2 regions of the Methylorubrum subtropicum genome follow, and region 1 is predicted to be linked to the other one. Evidence: predicted binding sites of a transcription regulator. Region 1 holds the regulator's gene; the other holds the start of a gene.
The links. The regulator HrcA, encoded in region 1, represses chaperone genes, less so after heat shock. The targets are predictions, from matches to a motif close to GTTAGCACTCNCNNNNNGNGAGTGCTAAC.

Region 1 (9,315 bases):
GGGCTCGCATGTCCGCATCCGCGCCGAGCGCGACGGCGGCCTGATCGAGCTGTGGGTGGAGGACGACGGCCCCGGCCTGACGCCGGAGCAGGGCGCCCACGTCCTCCAACGCGGTCGCCGCCTGGACGAGACCGTCCCCGGCGACGGCTTCGGCCTGCCGATCACGCTGGAACTCGCCGAACTCTACGGCGGAGGCTTGACCCTCGACCGCTCCGACCTCGGCGGTTTGCTGGCGCGGCTGCGCCTGCCGGCGTGAGCCACTTACCGGATGGTCGCTTCGAAGGCCGCCGCTTCCCCCTCTCCCCGCACGCGGGGAGAGGCCTGCATGGACCTCGTCGTCCACGCAGGGAGCGGAGCGACGGTGAGGGGGACTCGACGGACGAGGCTCTGCCTTAACCGCCCCCTCACCTTCGGCTGCCGCCTCGCCGCGACGACGACGGGGTCGTCGCGGCCCTCTCCCCGCACAGCGGGGCGAGGGGATGTGCACGCCGCGGCGGCGATCAAACCTGAACCGTGTGGGCGCGGCCCCTCAAAGCCCCTCCAGCTCAAACGCATTCGCCAGATGCCGCGGCCAGCGTCGCGGCGCCACGAACACCGCATCCGCCCGCAGGGTCACGTCCGGCGCCAAATTCTGTCGCCCGAGCCACACCCGCGCCGCGCGGGACATCCGCGCGCGTTTCCGCGCATCGATCGCCCCCGCCGCCGCGTCGAGGGTGGCCCGCGCCTTCACCTCGACGAAGGCGACCGTTCGCCCGCGCCGGACGATCAGGTCGATCTCGCCGCCCGCCGCCGAATAGCGCCGGGCGAGCGGGCGGTAGCCCTTCAGGAGCAGCGCCAGCAGCGCAAAAGTCTCGGCCGTTAGGCCGCGGCCGTGGGTGGCGCGGCGGCGCGCCTGCGCGCGGTCAGGCGGGTTCGTCATCGCTCTTGCGGGCGAGCGCGAGGGCGCGGGCGTAGACGGCGCGCTTGGGGCTTCCGGTCTCGTCGGCGACCAGCGCCGCCGCGTCCTTGATCGAGTGGCGGGCGAGCGCCGCCTCGATCCGGGCATCCAGCCCGGCATCGGTCTCGCGGGCCTTAACGTCCTCGGGCTCGGCGCCGATCACCACCACGACCTCGCCCTTGGGCGGGCCTTCCTCGGCGTAGAGGCGGGCGAGCCCCCCGAGGCTGTCGCGGCGGATGGTCTCGTAGAGCTTGGTCAACTCGCGGGCGACCGCCGCCGGGCGCTCGGGGCCCAGAACCTCGGCGGCGTCCGCCAGCATCTCGGGCAGGCGGTGGGGGGATTCGAACACCACCAACGTGCCGGGGATCGGCGCCAGCGCCTCCAGCCGGTTTCGGCGCGCGCCCGATTTCTGCGGCAGGAACCCCTCGAAGAAGAACCGGTCGGTCGGCAGGCCGGCGGCGACGATGGCGGTCATCACCGCCGAGGGGCCGGGGATCGGCGTCACCGGGATGCCGGCGGTAATCGCCGCCTGGACCAGCTTGAAGCCGGGGTCCGATACCAGCGGCGTGCCGGCATCCGAGACCAGCGCCAGGGTCTCGCCGGCCTTGAGCCGCAGCACCATCCGCTCGCGCACGGCCTCGTTCGAATGCTCGTGATAGGACAGGAGCGGTGTGGTGATGCCGTAATGCATCAGCAGCGTGCGGGTGACGCGGGTGTCCTCGGCCAAAACCGCGTCGGCGGCGGCGAGGGTGGCGAGGGCGCGGAACGAGACGTCGCGCAGGTTACCGATGGGGGTCGCCACTACGTAGAGGCCGGGCGCGGGCCGCTCGGCTTCCGCCGCGAGGCCGAAGGCGGTGAAGGTGGCGGGCCCGTCTCGCCGGGCGTTCGAGTCGCTGCGCTGTGTCATCGGCGCGACAATGCCACGCCGAGGCCTGTTTGCGGACCGTGGAGAAGGCCTGCCCCGCATTTACTTTTCACGGGGCTTGCTCATCGTGATCCGAGCATCGGCCCAAAAGGTGGTTTCCGGCTTTTGGATGAAGCCGATGCTCCAGCGATGGCGAGCGGGGAGGCTCGGCGATGGCGCGGTTCGGCGGACGGATGGCGATGCTGTGCGGCGTAGGCCTCGCGCTCTCGGCCTGCGTCGGCGGCCCCGACGGGCCGCGACCGGACACGCGCGCGGCCCCGCCGCCGGTCACCGAGGCCGCGCCGACCCCAACGCAGGGGATCGGCACCGGCTCGGTCAAGGTCGCGCTGATCGTGCCGCTGTCCGGCCAGGGCGCGGCGGTGGGCGCCGCGCTGCGCAACGCCGCCGAACTCGCCTACGACGACTTCCAGAAGCCCGACCTGTCGATCCTCGTGAAGGACGACCGCGGCACCCCCGAGGGCGCCCGCGAGGCGGCGCAAGCCGCGCTCAACGAGGGTGCCGAGATCGTGCTGGGGCCGCTCTTCGCGGCCAACGTCCAGGCGGCGGGGGGGCTGGCGCGGGGCGCGGGCAAGCCGGTGGTGGCGTTCTCGACCGATGCCGGGGTCGCGGCCCGCGGCGTCTACCTCATCAGCTTCCTGCCGCAATCGGAGGTGGACCGCATCGTCGAGGAGGCGACCGCCGCCGGGCGCCGCTCCTTCGCCGCGCTGATCCCCGAGACCACCTACGGCAACGCCGTCGAGGCGCAGTTCCGCGAGGCGGTGGCCCGCCGCGGGGCCCGTCTCGTCGCGATCGAGCGCTATCCCGCCGGCAATCCCGGCCCGGCGGTCGAGCGCCTGCGCGGCGTGGTGACGGGGCCGGGCGCGCCCGCCGACGCCCTGTTCCTGCCCGACACGCCGGACGGGCTCGCGGCGCTCGCCCCCGCGCTGACGAAGGCCGGTTTCTCACCGGGCCGCGTGCGCCCGATGGGGCTGGCGCTCTGGAACGACCCGCGGGTGCTGTCGCAACCCGCCTTCCAGGGCGGCTGGTTCGCCGCGCCCGACACCGCGGGCTTTTCCGGATTCTCTCAGCGCTACCAGGCCCGCTTCGGCGCGGCCCCGCCGCGCGCCGCCTCGCTCGGCTACGATGCGGTCTCGCTCACGGCGGCGCTGGTGCGCCAATACGGCACCCAGCGCTTCGCCGATGCGACGCTGACCAGCCCCGCGGGCTTCTCGGGCCTCGAAGGCACCTTCCGCTTCCGTCCGGACGGGCTCAGCGAGCGGACGCTGGCGGTCTATGAGATTCGCGGGAATGCCGCGGCGGTGGTGAGCCCGGCGCCGAAGGTGCTGGGGCCTTCGGGGATTTGAGGTTCAATCCTCACGATGTCCGCGCATCCCCTCGCCCCGCACGCGGGGAGAGGGCTTCGGCGACCTCGTCGTCGCCGAAGCGAGGCGGCAGCCGATGGTGAGGGGGACTCACCGTAAGAGTCTCATCCGTGGCCGCCCCCTCACCCCCGCTACCGCTCGTCGCGACGACGACAGGGTCGTCGCGACCCTCTCCCCGCGTGCGGGGCGAGGGGATGCGGCTTGAGCCGCAGCGATCCAACGAAGGCCGTTTCGAAGCTTCAGGCCGCCAACTCCGCCACCACTGCGTTCAGCACCGGCGCACCCCGCGGCGTCACCGCGATGCGGCCGTCCCGCTGCGTCACCAGCCCGTCCGCGACGAGCGCGGCGAGGCGCCCGGCATCGAGCGGGCGGCCCTTCAGGGCGGTGTAGCGGGCGGGGTCGATGCCTTCGCTGAGCCGCAGGCCCATCATCAGGAACTCGTCGCCCTGGTCCTCGGCCGAGAGGCTTTCCGTCTCGACGATGCCGTGGCCGTCGCGCTCGACCCGGGCGAGCCACGCCTCCGGGGCCTTCTCGGTCAGCGTGCCGGTGCGGCCCTCCGGCAGGACGAGGCGACCGTGGGCGCCGGGGCCGATGCCGGCATACTCGCCGTAGCGCCAGTAGAGCTGGTTGTGGCGCGATTCCGCGCCGGGCTTGGCGTGGTTCGAGATCTCGTAGGCCGGAAGCCCTGCGCCCGCGCAGATGTCCTGCGTCACGTCGTAGAGCGCGCGCGACACCTCGTCGTCCGGCGGCACGAGGCGGCCGGTCTGGGCGAGGCCGAAGAACGGCGTGCCGGGCTCGATGGTGAGCTGGTAGAGCGAGAGGTGCTCGGCGGCATGCGCGATGGCCTCGCGCAGCTCCGAGGCCCATGCCTGCGGCGTCTGCTCGGGCCGGGCGTAGATCAGGTCGAACGAGAATCGCTCGAAATGCTCGGACGCGACCCGCACGGCCGCGAGCGCTTCCGCCACCGAATGCAGCCGCCCGAGCCGCTTGAGGTCGGGATCGTTCAGCGCCTGCACGCCGAGCGAGACGCGGTTCACCCCCGCCGCCCGGTAGCCGCGGAACCGGCTCGCCTCGACGCTGGTGGGGTTGGCCTCGAGCGTCACTTCTGCCTCAGGGGCGATGCTCCAGGCACCCGCCACCGCATCGAGCAGGCCGGCCACCGTCTCGGGCGCCATCAGCGAGGGCGTGCCGCCGCCGAGGAAGATGCTGGTGACGGTCCGCCCCGGCGCCAGCGCGGCGGCGTGGGCGATTTCTTTTTCGAAGGCCGCGAGGAAGCGCGGCTGATCGACGCCGCCGTGGCGGACATGGCTGTTGAAGTCGCAATACGGGCACTTCGCCGCGCAAAACGGCCAGTGCAGGTAGAGGCCGAAGCCCGCGTCGCGGGTCGGATGGTCGGGCGGTGTCACGGGGGGCATTCTTTTGCTGGTCGGGCGGCCTCCGTCCCACCCAATCCCCTCATCCTGAGGTGCCGCGTCAGCGGCCTCGAAGGAGGGCTCCAGTTCGCTCAGCGACGTCTGGAGCCCTCCTTCGAGGCCTCCGTTTCGCTTCGGCACCTCAGGATGAGGGGATTGGGTGGGGGCGACGGCTTGGAGCGCGATGTAGGCCCTTCGCCCGCCGCTTGAAAGCTCACCCCGGCCGGCGCAGGCAGGCCGCAGCGAGCGTCACGAAGGCTCGGGCGCGGTGCGACAGGGCGTTGCCGCTCTGCCAATCGACGCCGTGCTTTTCCTCGGACGAGATCTCGCCGAAGGTGCGGTCCATCCCCTCGGGGCGGAACATCGGGTCGTAGCCGAAGCCGAGGGCGCCGCGGGGCGCCACGAGGTCGCCGAAGACGCGGCCCTCGAACAGCTCGGTATGGCCGTCGGGCCAGGCCAGGACGAGGGCGGAGACGAAGTGGGCGCGCCGGTCGGTGGCGCCGCGCTTGTCCAGTTCCGCCTCGATCCGGGCCATGGCGCCGGCGAAATCCTTGTCCGGGCCGGCCCAGCGGGCGGAGAAGAGGCCCGGCGCGCCGTCGATCGCATCGACGCAGAGGCCGGAATCGTCAGCGAAGGCCGGGAGGCCGGAGGCTTCCGCGGCGGCGATCGCCTTGATCGCCGCGTTCTCCGAAAACATCGTGCCGGTCTCGTCGGGCTCGGCCAGCCCGAGTTCGCCCGCCGAGACGGCCTCGACGCCGAAGGGCGCGAGCAGCTCGCGCATCTCGATGAGCTTGCCGGCATTGTGGGTCGCGATGACGACCTTGCCGGTGAGGATGCGGTGCTCTTCGCTCATGCGATCACCTTGCGCTGCAGTTCGACCAGTTGGGTGATGCCGGCCTTGGCCAGCCCCAGCAGCTCGATGAACTGCGCCTCCGAGAACGGCTCGCCCTCGGCGGTGCCCTGGACCTCGACGATGCCGCCCTTGCCGGTCAGGACGAAGTTGGCGTCGGTCTCGGCGGCCGAATCCTCGGCGTAGTCGAGATCGAGCACCGGCTGGCCCCGGTAGAGCCCGCAGGAAACCGCGGCGACGTGATCCTTCAGCGGATCGACCGAGATGATCGAGCGCGAGCGCATCCAGGCGAGGCAATCGTGCAGCGCCACCCAGGCGCCGGTGATCGAGGCGGTGCGGGTGCCGCCATCAGCCTGGATCACGTCGCAATCGATGGTGATCTGCCGCTCACCCAAGGCGGGCAGGTTGGTGACGGCGCGGAGCGAACGCCCGATCAGGCGCTGGATTTCCTGGGTGCGGCCGGACGGCTTGCCGGAATTGACCTCGCGCCGGGTGCGCTCGTGGGTAGCGCGCGGCAGCATGGCGTATTCGGCCGTGACCCAGCCCTTGCCCGAACCGCGCAGCCACGGCGGGCCGCGCTCTTCGAGGGTGGCGGTGCAGAGCACGCGGGTGTTGCCGAAGCTGACGAGGCAGGAGCCCTCCGCGTAGCGGGCCACCGCCCGCTCCAGCGTGACGGCACGCAACTCGTCGGGCGCGCGCTTGGACGGCCGCATCCGCGGGGTTCTCCAGGATCAGAAATCGGAAGTGGGCGCTCTTAGGCGCTGCGAGCCCGAGCGGCAACACCGGTTCGGATGTGAGAAGGGCCGCCACCCCGAAGGATGACGGCCCCGCGCGGCGCTTCCCAGCGGGGGAGCGCGACTCTGAGAATATCTCAGCGGTAGTGGCGGTGATGGCGCATCATGTGATGACGCATCATGTGCCGGCGCATCATGTGGCGGCGGTGATGGCGCATGTGGTGGCGGTGCATGTGCCGGTGACGGTGCATGCGGTGGCCGTAGCCGTAGGCGACCGGGGTGGCCTCGGTGGTCGCAGCGGCCGTGGCCTCGGCCGGCACGGTGATCGGGGCGGCTTCCGCCCGATGCGGCGCGGCAGCGAGGCCGAAGCCCGACAGGGCGATCGCGACGGCTGCGGCCTTGAGAAGGGTCTTTGAGGCGCCGAGCTTCACGGGCGTTCTCCACTTCCTGGGAAATTTTCTGGTGTCGATCCGCGCGCCGGGAGGCGTTCGGTCCCTCGCTAACCGTGACCGGGGGAAGAACGATCCCTCCGGCCAGCAAGATCGTTGACGAAGCCTCGCCCCCGTCGCGCGCTTTCGACCGATCCGGGGAGGATTGATCGCGGGCGGCCTTGCGCCCACAATCGCCCGTTCAAACGAGTGCCCCGTGTCCGAAATCCCGTTCAACACCGTGCGTCACCAGCCCCAGGCGCTCGCCGCCCTCAACGAGCGCGCCCGCGAGATCTTTCGCCAGATCGTCGAGAGCTACGTCACCACCGGCGAGCCGGTGGGCTCGCGCAACCTCGCCCGCATCCTGCCGATGAGCCTGTCGCCGGCCTCGATCCGCAACGTCATGGCGGATCTGGAGCATTCCGGCCTGATCTTCGCGCCCCACACCTCCGCGGGCCGCCTGCCGACCGAGATGGGGCTGCGCTTCTTCGTCGATGCCATGATGGAGATCGGCGACGTCGACCGCGACGAGAAGGCCCGCATCGAGGCGCAGATGCAGGCGGCGGCCTCGCGCCATACCTTCGATTCGGCTTTGGCCGAGGCCTCGTCGCTGCTCTCGGGCATCTCGCGGGGCGCGGGCGTGGTGCTGACCACCAAGGTCGATGCCGGCCTGAAACACGTCGAGTTCGTACGCCTCGATGCCGACCGGGCGCTGGTGGTGCTGGTCTCGACCGACGGCACGGTGGAGAACCGCCTGCTCGACCTGCCGCCGGGCCTGCCCGCGAGCGCGCTGCAGGAGGCCTCGAACTTCCTCAACGCGCGGCTGCGCGGGCGCACCCTCGACGCGCTCAAGGCCGACATCGAGGCCGGCCGCAAGGCGATGAAGCGCGAACTCGACGTCATCACCGAGCGGCTGGTCGATGCCGGGCTCGCCACCACGGTGGGCCCGTCGGAGGCGCGCCAACTCATCGTCAGGGGGCAGGCCAACCTGCTCGACGACCTGCGTGCGGCCGAAGACCTCGAGCGCATCCGCCTGCTGTTCAACGATCTCGAGACCCAGAAGGACGTGATCGAACTCCTGGCGCGGGCCGAGCAGGGCGACGGGGTGCGCATCTTCATCGGCTCGGAGAACAAGCTGTTCTCGCTCTCCGGCTCGTCGATGATCGCGGCGCCCTTCCGCGACAGCGCCCAGAAGATCGTCGGCGTCGTCGGCGTCATCGGCCCGACCCGGCTGAACTACGCCCGCATCGTGCCGATGGTGGACTACACCGCCCGCGTGGTCTCGGGGCTGCTCGACCGGCCGCGCTGATCCGGTGCTCGATGACGGTGAACTGCGACGGCGTTTCTGACGTTGGTGCAGGACCTTGCCGATCCATCGACTTCGGAGACGCCGACGTGCGTTCCAACGCCTCTCGCCTTGCCTTCGCGCTCACCCTCGCACTCAGTGCACCGGCCTTTGCCCAGAGCACCGCGCCCTTCCTCGCCAAGGCGCCGACGGGCACGCTGAGCGGCTCGAAATTCGCCGGCGTACCGGTGATCGGCATGGATCATGTCCGCGTCGGCGAGATCGAGGATCTGCTGATCGACGGCTCCGGCCAGATCCGCGCCGTGGTGATCGGCGTCGGCGGCTTCCTCGGGCTCGGCGAGAAGTCGGTGGCGGTGCCGTTCGACGAATTCGCCTGGAACACCGGCGACGTCTCGCTCACCAGCGGTCCGTCCTCGGTGGTGAAGGCGGATGCGGCCCCGAGCCAGGCCGTCGCCGACAAGGCCACCCCGGACACCATGCCGGGCTCGCAGACCACGCGGGAGGTGCTCGGCGCGGTCCAGAACCAGCACAGCGACCGGGTGACCGACGCCACCGGCTCGGTCGAGCCGCAGAAGCCGCCCAAGACCCCCGCCACGGTGCTGGCCGGCGACAAGATCATTCACGCCGAGGTGCGCCTGACCAAGGCGCAGCTCCAGGACGCCCCGGCCTTCAAGGCCAAAGGCGACTGACGCGAAGCGCTTCAGGACTTGCCGTTCGTCCCTAACGAGACCGGGAGGTCCCATGCGTTCCATCCTCACCGCCGCGCCGATCTGGGCCGTCGGTCTGCATCAGGCGCTGGCGCAGGCGACCAAGCCGGCGCCGCCGATCCCGGAATCCGGGCCGTCCGGGACCAACTCGGCCGCGGTGAACGCCGCCGCGACCGATTTCAACTGGGTCTGGATGAGCGTGCTGATCGCGCTCGCGGTGCTGGCCCTGTGGATGTTCGCGCGGCGCCGGCAATCCGGGCCGCCGCGGTGAGGCCTAAGGCATCGGCCCGAAAGGTGGATACCGGCTTTCGGAAAAAACGATGCGGCACAACAACTTAGACAATCGTCCTGGATTTCATATCCAGGACGATTGTCTAGCGCCGGTCAGTACCGGCCGCGCGCCCGCTGCGCATCGACGCTCCACGGGCCCGGGCCGGCGAAGACGATGTAGAGGAACACGAAGCAGTAGAGGATCGCCGCATCACCCCCGTTCAGCGCCGGGTAGAGGCTTTTGGGCGCGTGGCCGATGAAGTAGGCGAAGGCCATCTCGCCGGACAGGACGAAGGCCACCGGGCGGCTGAACAGGCCGATCAGCAGGAGCGCGCCGCCGACGAGTTCGAGCACGCCCGCGATCCACGGCAGGCTGAACATCGCC
Region 2 (9,315 bases), on a different contig from region 1:
CCGTCAGCAGGCCGAGCGTGCCCCAGGAGCCCGCCATCAGCTTCACGAGGTCGAGGCCGGTGACGTTCTTCATCACGCGGCCCCCCGACTTGATCGCCTCGCCGCGTCCGTTGACGAAGCGCACGCCGATCAGGCTGTCGCGGGCCGCGCCCGCGTTGATCCGCCGGGGACCGGAATTGTTGATCGCCGCCACCGCGCCGAAGGTCGGCGCCCCGGTGGAGCCGAGGAGCGGCCGGTGTTCCATCGGCTCGAAAGGCAGCATCTGGCCGCGCTCGGCCAGCAGCGCCTCGACCTCGGCGAGCGGCGTGCCGGCGCGCGCGCCCACCACCATCTCGGCGGGCTCGTAGAGGGTGATGCCGGTGAGCCCCGTGCTCGCCAGCGTCGCCTCGTCCTGCGGCGGGCGGCCGAACGCGGCCTTGGTGTTGCCCCCGACCAGCCGCAGCCGCTCGGACCGGCCGGCGGCCTGCGCGACGATGGCCGTCGCCTCCTCCTCGCTCGCCGGCGCGTATGTCGTCATGATCCCGGTTTCCGTCCCGCCGGGCCTTTTTGGAATGGCCCTCTCAGGGGACAAAGCCCGGATCGGGGGGCGGTGGCAAGGGCGGTACGACAGTTGGGTCGCCCTCTCGCCGCTGCGACCCTGCCGACGAAGGAACGGCCCCGCGTGGGCGGAGCCGCCTCGACGTGCGCAGGTGAGCCGGCCGTCCCGTCGTCAGGCCGTGCGCCCGAGCTCGGCCCAATCGATCGCTTCCACCGGCGCGACCCAGCGAGGGAGGGCCGGGGCGGTCAGCATCAGCCGCAGGAACAGCGTCCCTCGGCATCCCGCCCACAGCTCGGGCGGCAGCACCGCCTCGCCGCGGGTCCAGCGCGTGCCGGCCTCGGCGGCGTGGAAGCCCTCACGGAGGCGGGGATCGTCCAGGGCGACGACGCGGGCGCCGGTCAGCCCGTCGTCGATCGTCAGCGCCGCCAGCGGGAGGCCAAGCGGCCGGTCGTCGGTCGAGCCGGGGATGACATGGGTCGGCACGCTGACGGCCGAGACAAGGCGTAGGTCGCGGACGCCGGCCGGGAGGACGAAGCGGGCGGTGAGGTCGAACACCTCGGGATGAACCACGCGCCCGTCGGCGACGAGGTGCAGTCCGGCGAAGGTGTCCTCGACCCGGCGCCAGCCGAGCGCCTCGGCGCGCTCCGCAAGCCGGGCACGGACCAGATCGACCAGAGGCCCTGCCTCGTGGAACGGCCGGCAGAAGGGCAGGGGGCCTTCCGGGCGGGCATCGGGGGCGGCCAGAAGATCGGTGGCGTCGGTGTCGGCGAAGAAGCGGCGGTTGCCGCAATCGAGGTAGCTTTCAGCCGCAAGGCCCTCGACGATAAGCAGGTCGTGGCTGTCGAGTTCGACGTGCCAGTAGGTGACGCTCTCGGCCGCAACCTGGGAGACGGTGGTGCCGTTGACGAGGCGGATGGCCGGAATCAGGATTTCGCCGAGCACGTCCACGGCGATGGCGTGGGCGGGCGACACGAACAGGTCGCGGGCCGGGCGGCCCTCACTGAAGGCGTGCGCGGCGATGCGTACGGGCTGCCAGTCGGTCCGGCCCTGGCAGCGAACCGTGCGGTGGCCGATCCAGCGGATCGGGCGGGCCGCGCCGGAGACGGTCACGGCCAGATCGCCGACCCGCAGATGCTCGACCGCTACTTCGCCGCGGCGCGTTCGGATCGACGAGCCGGCGGCATAGCAGACGAGATTGTACGGGCTGGCAGTGGTCGGCCGGCTCGTGTTCAGGCTATAGAAGTTGTTCGTATAGAGATAGTATGGACCTTGACCGTTCGAGCTGGCCGAAACGATGACGTCGCTGTTGTCCGTCGTCCTCCGATAGTAATACAGCGTTGCTGCATTGTCGTCATCGTAGAAGCGATCGTTCGGGATATCGCCGAGGAGGTTCGGATCGTCGTTCGAGCCGTCGCTGAGATCCTGGAAATCCGTCGTCGCATTGGTGTTGGGCGACGGGCCGGAAATAATAGCGTTCTGATTGGCGTCGAAGGTAACGGGGTAGATGTTGTCGAATGCACGAAGCTCTTCTGACGTCGGCATCGTACGGGTCTCCGGTCGATGATCCGCGCGAATCAAAGACGGCGGCGCGGGTAATTCGTTCTGTGCGTGAGCGAACGAAATGTATCATCGGCCGGCGCTTCGGTCGTCCGAAGGTTGTCGCGGAAACGCTTTGCGTAAGTCGCTGTGACGCATCGGTCACAGATGCGTGATCCGCCAAACCGCGAGGAAGCATCCCGCGCACCCGGTCGGACGTGGTCTCTTGGAGGGGCGCGTCTGGGCCCGTCGCTACTCCGCCGCAGCCGGCAGCCCCGACTGCCGTCGCTCCATCACGGCGCTGCGCAGGCCCGCGATGTCGAGGAGCCAGACCAGCGCGCCGTAGACCAGCACGCCCGTGCCGATGCAGGCCGGCAGCGCCAGCCAGGGGGCGAGGGTGCGAAGGGGCCAGACCGCGGCGGCCATCGCGACGGTGGCGAGGGCCGCCGTCGCGATGTCGCGCCAGGGGAGGGCGATGCGGGTCGGGCCGGTCAGCGCCAGGACGGCGAGGAGGCCGAAGGCGGCGAGGAAGCCCAGCGTCTGGGCGACGGCGATGCCGGTGCCGCCGTAGGAGCCCGCGAGCGCCAGCAAGGCCAGCGCGTTGACGAGCGCGCCGAACAGGGCGGCGGCGATCACCGGCATGGTGCGGCGGCGGATCTGGAAGACCGGGTTGAGGGCGTAGTTCATGGCCGCGAAGGCGACGAGGCCCGGCAGCATCGGCAGCAGGTAGGCGGTGAAGTGGCCACGGAAGGCGTCGGGGACCACGATGGCCTCCAGCGCGGGCAGCACCGCCCAGACCCCGGCCGCGCTCGGCAGGATCAGGGCGGCGACCACCGCGAGGTTGCGGGCGACCTGGGCCTCGCCGGCCTGACGTCCGCCTTCCTCCTCCGCCCGTACCGCAATCTGGAACAGCAGCACATCGAGCGCCGCGCCGAGCGTGCCGAAGATGCGGGTGCCGATGTCGGAGGCGAGCGAGAAGTAGCCGGACTCGGAAAACCCGCCGACGGCCGCGATGGCGCTGCGGTTGGCAAACGGCAGGAGCTGATAGACGACGTTGGCCGCGATCAGCGGTAGGCCGTAGGTGACGAAGACCCGCAGCATCGTGCGCCCGCGCTCGGCGTCCGGGCGGTGGCGCGGATCGGTGAGGCCGCGATGGATCAGGATCGCGGCGAGGAACTGGCTGACGCCCGCCGCCGCGATCACCGCGGTGGCGTCTCCCGTCGCCCAGGCGGTGCCGACCATGAGGACGAGGGCGAGCCCGCTCTTGACCAGCACCAGCTTGAGATAGAGCCCGCCGATGAAGCGGGCGCGGGCCAGCGTCGTCTGGTAGTCGAAGAAGCCGATGCCGATGGCGGTGGCGACCGCCGCGGCGGCGAGCGTCGCGGGCGGGCCGGCGATGGGGCGCCCGGCAAGGCAGAGTAGGGTCGCGGCGACGAGGCAGAGCGCGGTCGCGGCGTAGGCCCGGTCGAGCACGGCGCGGATCCACGGCTCCTCGCCGCGCACCCGCTCGGAATAGAACCGCGTCGCCGACAGCCGCAGCCACTCGAAGAACAGGGTGGTGAGCACCACCGAGCCGGCGATGCCGAGCGCGAAGCGGCCGAAATCCGCCGGGCCGAGGATCTGCGCCAGCAGCAGGCCGAGGGCGAGGTTCAGGACCGCGTTGACGACGTAGGCTGCGATGACCGCCATGGGCTTCGGGTGTTTCCTGAGCGCAGGAGCGTGTGCCGGACGGTTGAGACGGATTTACGTCAGCGGGGCGCTACGCAAGGCGGCGGCCGGAGCGCTCGCGGTGATGTGCGCGGGGCGCAGGGCCACCTCACGGTAGATGCGCTCCAGCCGGTCGAGATGGCGGTCGAGCGTCAGCGGGTCGGCCCAGAACCCATCGTAGGCGGCCCGGCTCATGGCCCGGGCGGTGGTGTCGTCGGACAGCCGCGTCATCGCGGCGGCCAGCGAGGCGGGATCGCCCGAGCGGAACCACAGGCCGCTGATGCCGTCCGCCACCGCCTCGCGGCCCGCGCAGATGTCGCTGACGATCACCGGAGTGCCGAGCGCCAGCGATTCCAGCACGGTGAGCGGCTGGCCTTCGTACCAGACGGAAGGGAAAACCAGGGCGCGGGCGGCCCGCAACTGCCGCTTCACGCCCGCCGGGTCGTGCCAGCCGAGGAACTCGGCCTCCGGATAGGCTGCTTCCAGCTCGGCCCGCTGCGGGCCGTCGCCGACGAAGATCGCGCGCTGGCCCGACAGCCGCGCGGCCTGCGCGAACAGCCCGGCGCCCTTTTCCGCCGAGAGGCGGCCGACGAAGACGAAGCCGCCGGGTTCACCGTCTTCCTTGTGGCCCAGCGGCTCGGCATCGATCGGGTTGCCGACATCGTACCATTGCGTGTCGGCGGGCAGGTGCGGCGCCAGCACCTCGCGCTGGAGCCGGCTGATGGTGATGACCGCGGCGAGGTTGTCGATCATGCCGGTGTTGCGCATCAGCACATGGCGGCCGACCCGCATCAGCTTGCGGGCGTAGCCGCGGGAATCGCAGTTGTGCGAGACGCAAGCTAGCGAGACCGGGGCCCGATGGCAGGCCGCCGAGACGGGGTAGTCGTAGAAGCCGCCGTTGGGACAGGCGAGGTAGTACTCGTGCATGGTGAACACGACCGGCGCCTTGCTGCCGGCCAGCACCGGCCCGATCGAGGGCGAGAGCGCCTTGGCCCAGGCATGGACGTGGACGACCGTCTCCTCCGGGTCGTGGCGGGCGAGGAGTTCGCCCAGCGCCGCCGCCGCCTTCTGGTTCCATAGCCACTGCACGCCGAAGCGGGCCAGCGAGTTCGTGGTCGTGACATCGACCTGATCGAGCAGGATCGTCTCGATGCCCGCAGGCCCCATCCGCGGATCGGCCGGGCCGACGGCGGCGAAGAAGGTGACCGCATGGCCGCGTGCGGCGAGACCCAAAGCGCTCTCAATGGCGACCTTGGCCTGCCCGCCGTTGATGTGGGCGTGATCCGCCACGACGATGATCGGCATCGGGCGCGGCCTATTTGCGGGCGATGACGTAGGCGAAGCTGGTGAAGGTGCGCCAGTCGCGCGCCCGCGCCACCCTGGTGAAGGCGGCATCGACCTGCTTGAGCCCAGGAATCTTCCAGAAGTAGCTGTAGCCGTAGAACGGCAGCACCACGACCTCGCGGAATCCGATCTCCTTCAGCACGGGCGCGATCACCGCCTCGCTGCCGCGGCAGAGATTGTAGTGGGCCGGGAATTTCGGGTTGTCGCCGTCGTCGGCGCGGTCCGGGAACAGGGTGTGCAGCACCGCGCGCGACAGGCGCTCGGGCATGATCTGGTTGGCGGCAAACGGCGGCGCGAACAGTGTCGGAAAGAAGCTCAGCGCCACGCCGCCGGGAGCCAGCAGATCGTGGACGTTGCGCCACATCTGCGCGACGTCGGGCACGTGCTCCATCACCATCCGGCAATAGGCGAAGTCGAACTGCTCGCGACCGGTGGCCTGAACCGTGTCCTTCGCGGCGATGTCGCAGCAAAGCTTGGAGAAGGCAGGGGGCGCCAGATCGAGTTCGCGCTGCGACAGGTCGTTGATCGTCACCGCGATGTCGTACTCGGTCAGTTCCGCCGGGCCGAACACCGGATCGCGCCCGCCGCCGATCTCGAGGTGGTGGCGCAGGCCGTATTCCCGGCTGAGCGCCAGGATCATGGCCTTGTAGTTCTCCCACGACCAGTTCCAGTCGGGCGAGTAGCCGAGATCGTCGGCGATGCCTTTCAGACTGCGCGGAGCGAAGGTCTGGACCGGCTGCGCGATCTCGAAATTGTGGCGGACGTTCATCGGGCAAACCCCAATCGTGCGGCTGGCGCCGACGATGGGGGCACGCGATTTCGAAACGATTAAGTGGGGTTTCCGGAGTGTCCGAGGTGCGCGGGTCTCGCTCCGGATGCTGTCCAAGACCTTAAACGCCGAGTTTCAATCGGCCCCTCCCGTCCACCCCCCTCATCCTGAGGTGCGCAGCCGAAGGCGGCGCCTCGAAGGAGGGCTCCAGAAGTCGCGCGGCTGGCTGGAGCCCTGCTTCGAGGCCGCATGCGCGGCACATCAGCATGAGGGGGAGAGGTGGGACGAGGCGGCGTCTACAGCCACCCCTTCGACTTGAAATACACCAGCGGCACGATCGCCGAGATCGCGATCAGCGCGAGCCCGTAGGGGTAGCCGTAGACCCAATCCAGCTCCGGCATGTGCTTGAAGTTCATGCCGTACATCGACGCCACCAGCGTCGGCGGCACGCCGACCACCGAGACGACGGTGAGGATGCGGAAGGCGTTGTTCTGCTCGACGTTGATGAGCCCGAGCGTCGCGTCGAGGAGGAACTGCACCGTCTCGGAGAGTCGGTTCTCGAACTCGTCGAGGGAGGCGATGTCGCGGGCCACGGTCTCGAAGCGGGGGGCGTCGCCCTCGTCGAGGTGCTGGCCGCATTCGCCCTTGGCGAAGGCGACGATGCGTTCCAGGCCGAGCAGGCTGGCGCGGACCTTCGAGAGCGACTTGCCGTAACGCCCGATCGAGCGCAGCAGGCGCCGCAGCGCGAGGTCGCGGCGCTTCGGGGCGCTGGCGTCGCCCTTGCGGGCGCCGGGACGGGCGCTGGCGTCGAAGTCGAAGATGCGGGTCGAGAGGTTGTCGAGGTCGGCCGACATCTCCTCCAACAGGTCCGCGAGGTTGTCGACCAGTTCCTCGACGACCAGCAGGAACATCCGGGCGCCGGTGCTGCCGTCGCCGTCCTCCTCGTCCACCCGTTTGCGCACCGCCGCGAAGGCCCGCATGTCGTGGTAGCGCACGGTGACGAGGTGCGTCTTGTTCAGGAGGAAGCCGAGCGGCTTCAGGGTGAAGTCCGAGCGGTCGAAGGTCACCATCGGCGTGGACAGCGAGATGCCGTCGCGGTTGCGCCGCAGCCGGCTCGACAGCTCGACTTCGCTCAGCGCGGCGCGGGAGGGCACGCGGATGCCGGTCTTCTCCTCGACGCGGGCCGCTTCCTCCGCGGTCGGATCGTCCAGGTCGATCCAGACCGCGTGATCCGGCAGGGGGGCGGCGCCGTGCAGGCGGCTCGCATCGACCGCCCCTTGCGGCCCGTGGAGGCTCATCATCGGAAAGGGATGCCCCGGATTCGTGGGATCGGAGAATGTCTCCGCACCGTCGGGCGGGCGCGGGAGATGCGGCGTCTTGACTCGAAACGGGCCTGCGCCTATCTCGCGGCCGTCGTTGGCACTCACGCAACGAGAGTGCTAACAGCCAGGGTAGGCGCGGTCGCTCGGGCCGCATCAAGACCAACCGCTATTCCGAAGCAAGAGGGTAGCTCATGAACTTCCGTCCGCTCCACGACCGCGTCGTCGTTCGCCGTATCGAGGGTGAAGAGAAGACGAAGGGCGGGATCATCATCCCGGATACCGCCAAGGAGAAGCCGCAGGAGGGCGAGATCGTCGCCGTCGGTTCGGGCGCCCGTGACGAGCAGGGCCGCGTCAACGCCCTCGACGTCAAGGTCGGCGACCGCGTCCTGTTCGGCAAGTGGTCGGGCACCGAGGTCAAGATCGACGGCCAGGATCTCCTCATCATGAAGGAATCCGACATCATGGGCGTCGTCGCCGCCTAAGGCCGCGCCCGCTTCATCCGCCCTTCGAGATCGCCGCGGCTGATCTCGGGGCTCCTTTCCCAAATTCGAGGTAGTACTCACATGGCAGCGAAAGACGTTCGTTTCTCCGCCGACGCTCGCGACAAGATGCTGCGCGGCGTCGACATCCTCGCCGACGCGGTGAAGGTGACGCTGGGCCCGAAGGGCCGCAACGTCGTGATCGAGAAGAGCTTTGGCGCCCCGCGCATCACCAAGGACGGCGTCACCGTCGCCAAGGAGATCGAGCTGGCCGACAAGTTCGAGAACATGGGCGCCCAGATGGTGCGCGAAGTGGCCTCGAAGACCAACGACATCGCCGGTGACGGCACCACCACCGCGACCGTCCTGGCCCAGGCCATCGTCCGCGAGGGCGCCAAGTACGTCGCCGCCGGCATCAACCCGATGGACCTGAAGCGCGGCATCGATCTGGCCACCCAGGCCGCCGTGAAGGACATCACCAACCGCGCCAAGAAGGTCGCCTCGTCCGACGAGGTCGCCCAGGTCGGCACGATCTCCGCCAACGGCGACAAGGAGATCGGCGAGATGATCGCCCACGCCATGCAGAAGGTGGGCAACGAGGGCGTCATCACCGTCGAGGAGGCCAAGACCGCCGAGACCGAGCTCGACGTCGTCGAGGGCATGCAGTTCGACCGCGGCTACCTCTCGCCGTACTTCGTGACCAACGCCGAGAAGATGGTCGCCGAGCTGGAAGACCCCTACATCCTCATCCACGAGAAGAAGCTGTCGTCGCTCCAGGCGATGCTGCCGGTGCTCGAGGCCGTGGTGCAGACCGGCAAGCCGCTCGTCATCATCGCCGAGGACATCGAGGGCGAGGCGCTGGCCACGCTCGTGGTCAACAAGCTGCGCGGCGGCCTCAAGGTCGCGGCCGTGAAGGCGCCGGGCTTCGGCGACCGCCGCAAGGCGATGCTCGAGGACATCGCGATCCTGACCAAGGGCCAGATGATCGCCGAGGATCTCGGCATCAAGCTCGAGAACGTGACGCTCCCCATGCTCGGCCGCGCCAAGCGCGTGCGCATCGAGAAGGAGAACACCACGATCATCGACGGTCTCGGCGAGAAGGACGACATCGAGGCCCGCGTCGGCCAGATCAAGGCGCAGATCGACGAGACCACCTCGGACTACGATCGTGAGAAGCTGCAGGAGCGTCTGGCCAAGCTCGCGGGCGGCGTGGCGGTGATCCGCGTCGGCGGCGCGACCGAGGTCGAGGTCAAGGAGAAGAAGGACCGCGTGGACGACGCGCTCAACGCCACCCGCGCCGCGGTGGAAGAGGGCATCGTCCCCGGCGGCGGCACCGCGCTGCTGCGGGCCAAGAAGGCGGTCGCCGAGCTGAAGTCCGACGTTCCGGACGTGCAGGCCGGCATCAAGATCGTCCTCAAGGCGCTTGAGGCCCCGATCCGCCAGATCGCCCAGAACGCGGGCGTCGAGGGCTCGATCGTCGTCGGCAAGATCACCGACAAGACCGACTCCGAGACCTTCGGCTTCAACGCCCAGACCGAAGAGTACGTCGACATGATCCAGGCCGGCATCGTCGACCCGGCCAAGGTCGTGCGCACCGCCCTTCAGGACGCCGCCTCGGTG

Region 2: a site for HrcA is predicted at 7,310-7,338, ahead of groES (co-chaperone GroES). Genes of this name have one in related genera too.

The regions. Positions count from the first base shown of each region.
Region 1 is NZ_JBBXMW010000002.1:32,366-41,680, reverse strand. It holds gene AAHG03_RS02925 (HAMP domain-containing sensor histidine kinase) at 1-256, shown strand, start outside; gene AAHG03_RS02920 (YraN family protein) at 530-919, opposite strand; gene rsmI (16S rRNA (cytidine(1402)-2'-O)-methyltransferase) at 903-1,844, opposite strand; gene AAHG03_RS02910 (penicillin-binding protein activator) at 2,015-3,205, shown strand; gene hemW (radical SAM family heme chaperone HemW) at 3,463-4,638, opposite strand; gene rdgB (RdgB/HAM1 family non-canonical purine NTP pyrophosphatase) at 4,850-5,488, opposite strand; gene rph (ribonuclease PH) at 5,485-6,198, opposite strand; gene AAHG03_RS02885 (hypothetical protein) at 6,357-6,650, opposite strand; gene hrcA (heat-inducible transcriptional repressor HrcA) at 6,865-7,956, shown strand; gene AAHG03_RS02875 (PRC-barrel domain-containing protein) at 8,043-8,642, shown strand; gene AAHG03_RS02870 (hypothetical protein) at 8,695-8,931, shown strand; gene AAHG03_RS02865 (DoxX family protein) at 9,045-9,315, opposite strand, start outside.
Region 2 is NZ_JBBXMW010000023.1:75,150-84,464, forward strand. It holds gene glcE (glycolate oxidase subunit GlcE) at 1-517, opposite strand, end outside; gene AAHG03_RS23290 (Hint domain-containing protein) at 710-2,080, opposite strand; gene AAHG03_RS23295 (lipopolysaccharide biosynthesis protein) at 2,327-3,763, opposite strand; gene AAHG03_RS23300 (glycosyltransferase family 4 protein) at 3,818-5,086, opposite strand; gene AAHG03_RS23305 (class I SAM-dependent methyltransferase) at 5,097-5,894, opposite strand; gene AAHG03_RS23310 (magnesium transporter CorA family protein) at 6,191-7,195, opposite strand; gene groES (co-chaperone GroES) at 7,408-7,698, shown strand; gene groL (chaperonin GroEL) at 7,780-9,315, shown strand, end outside.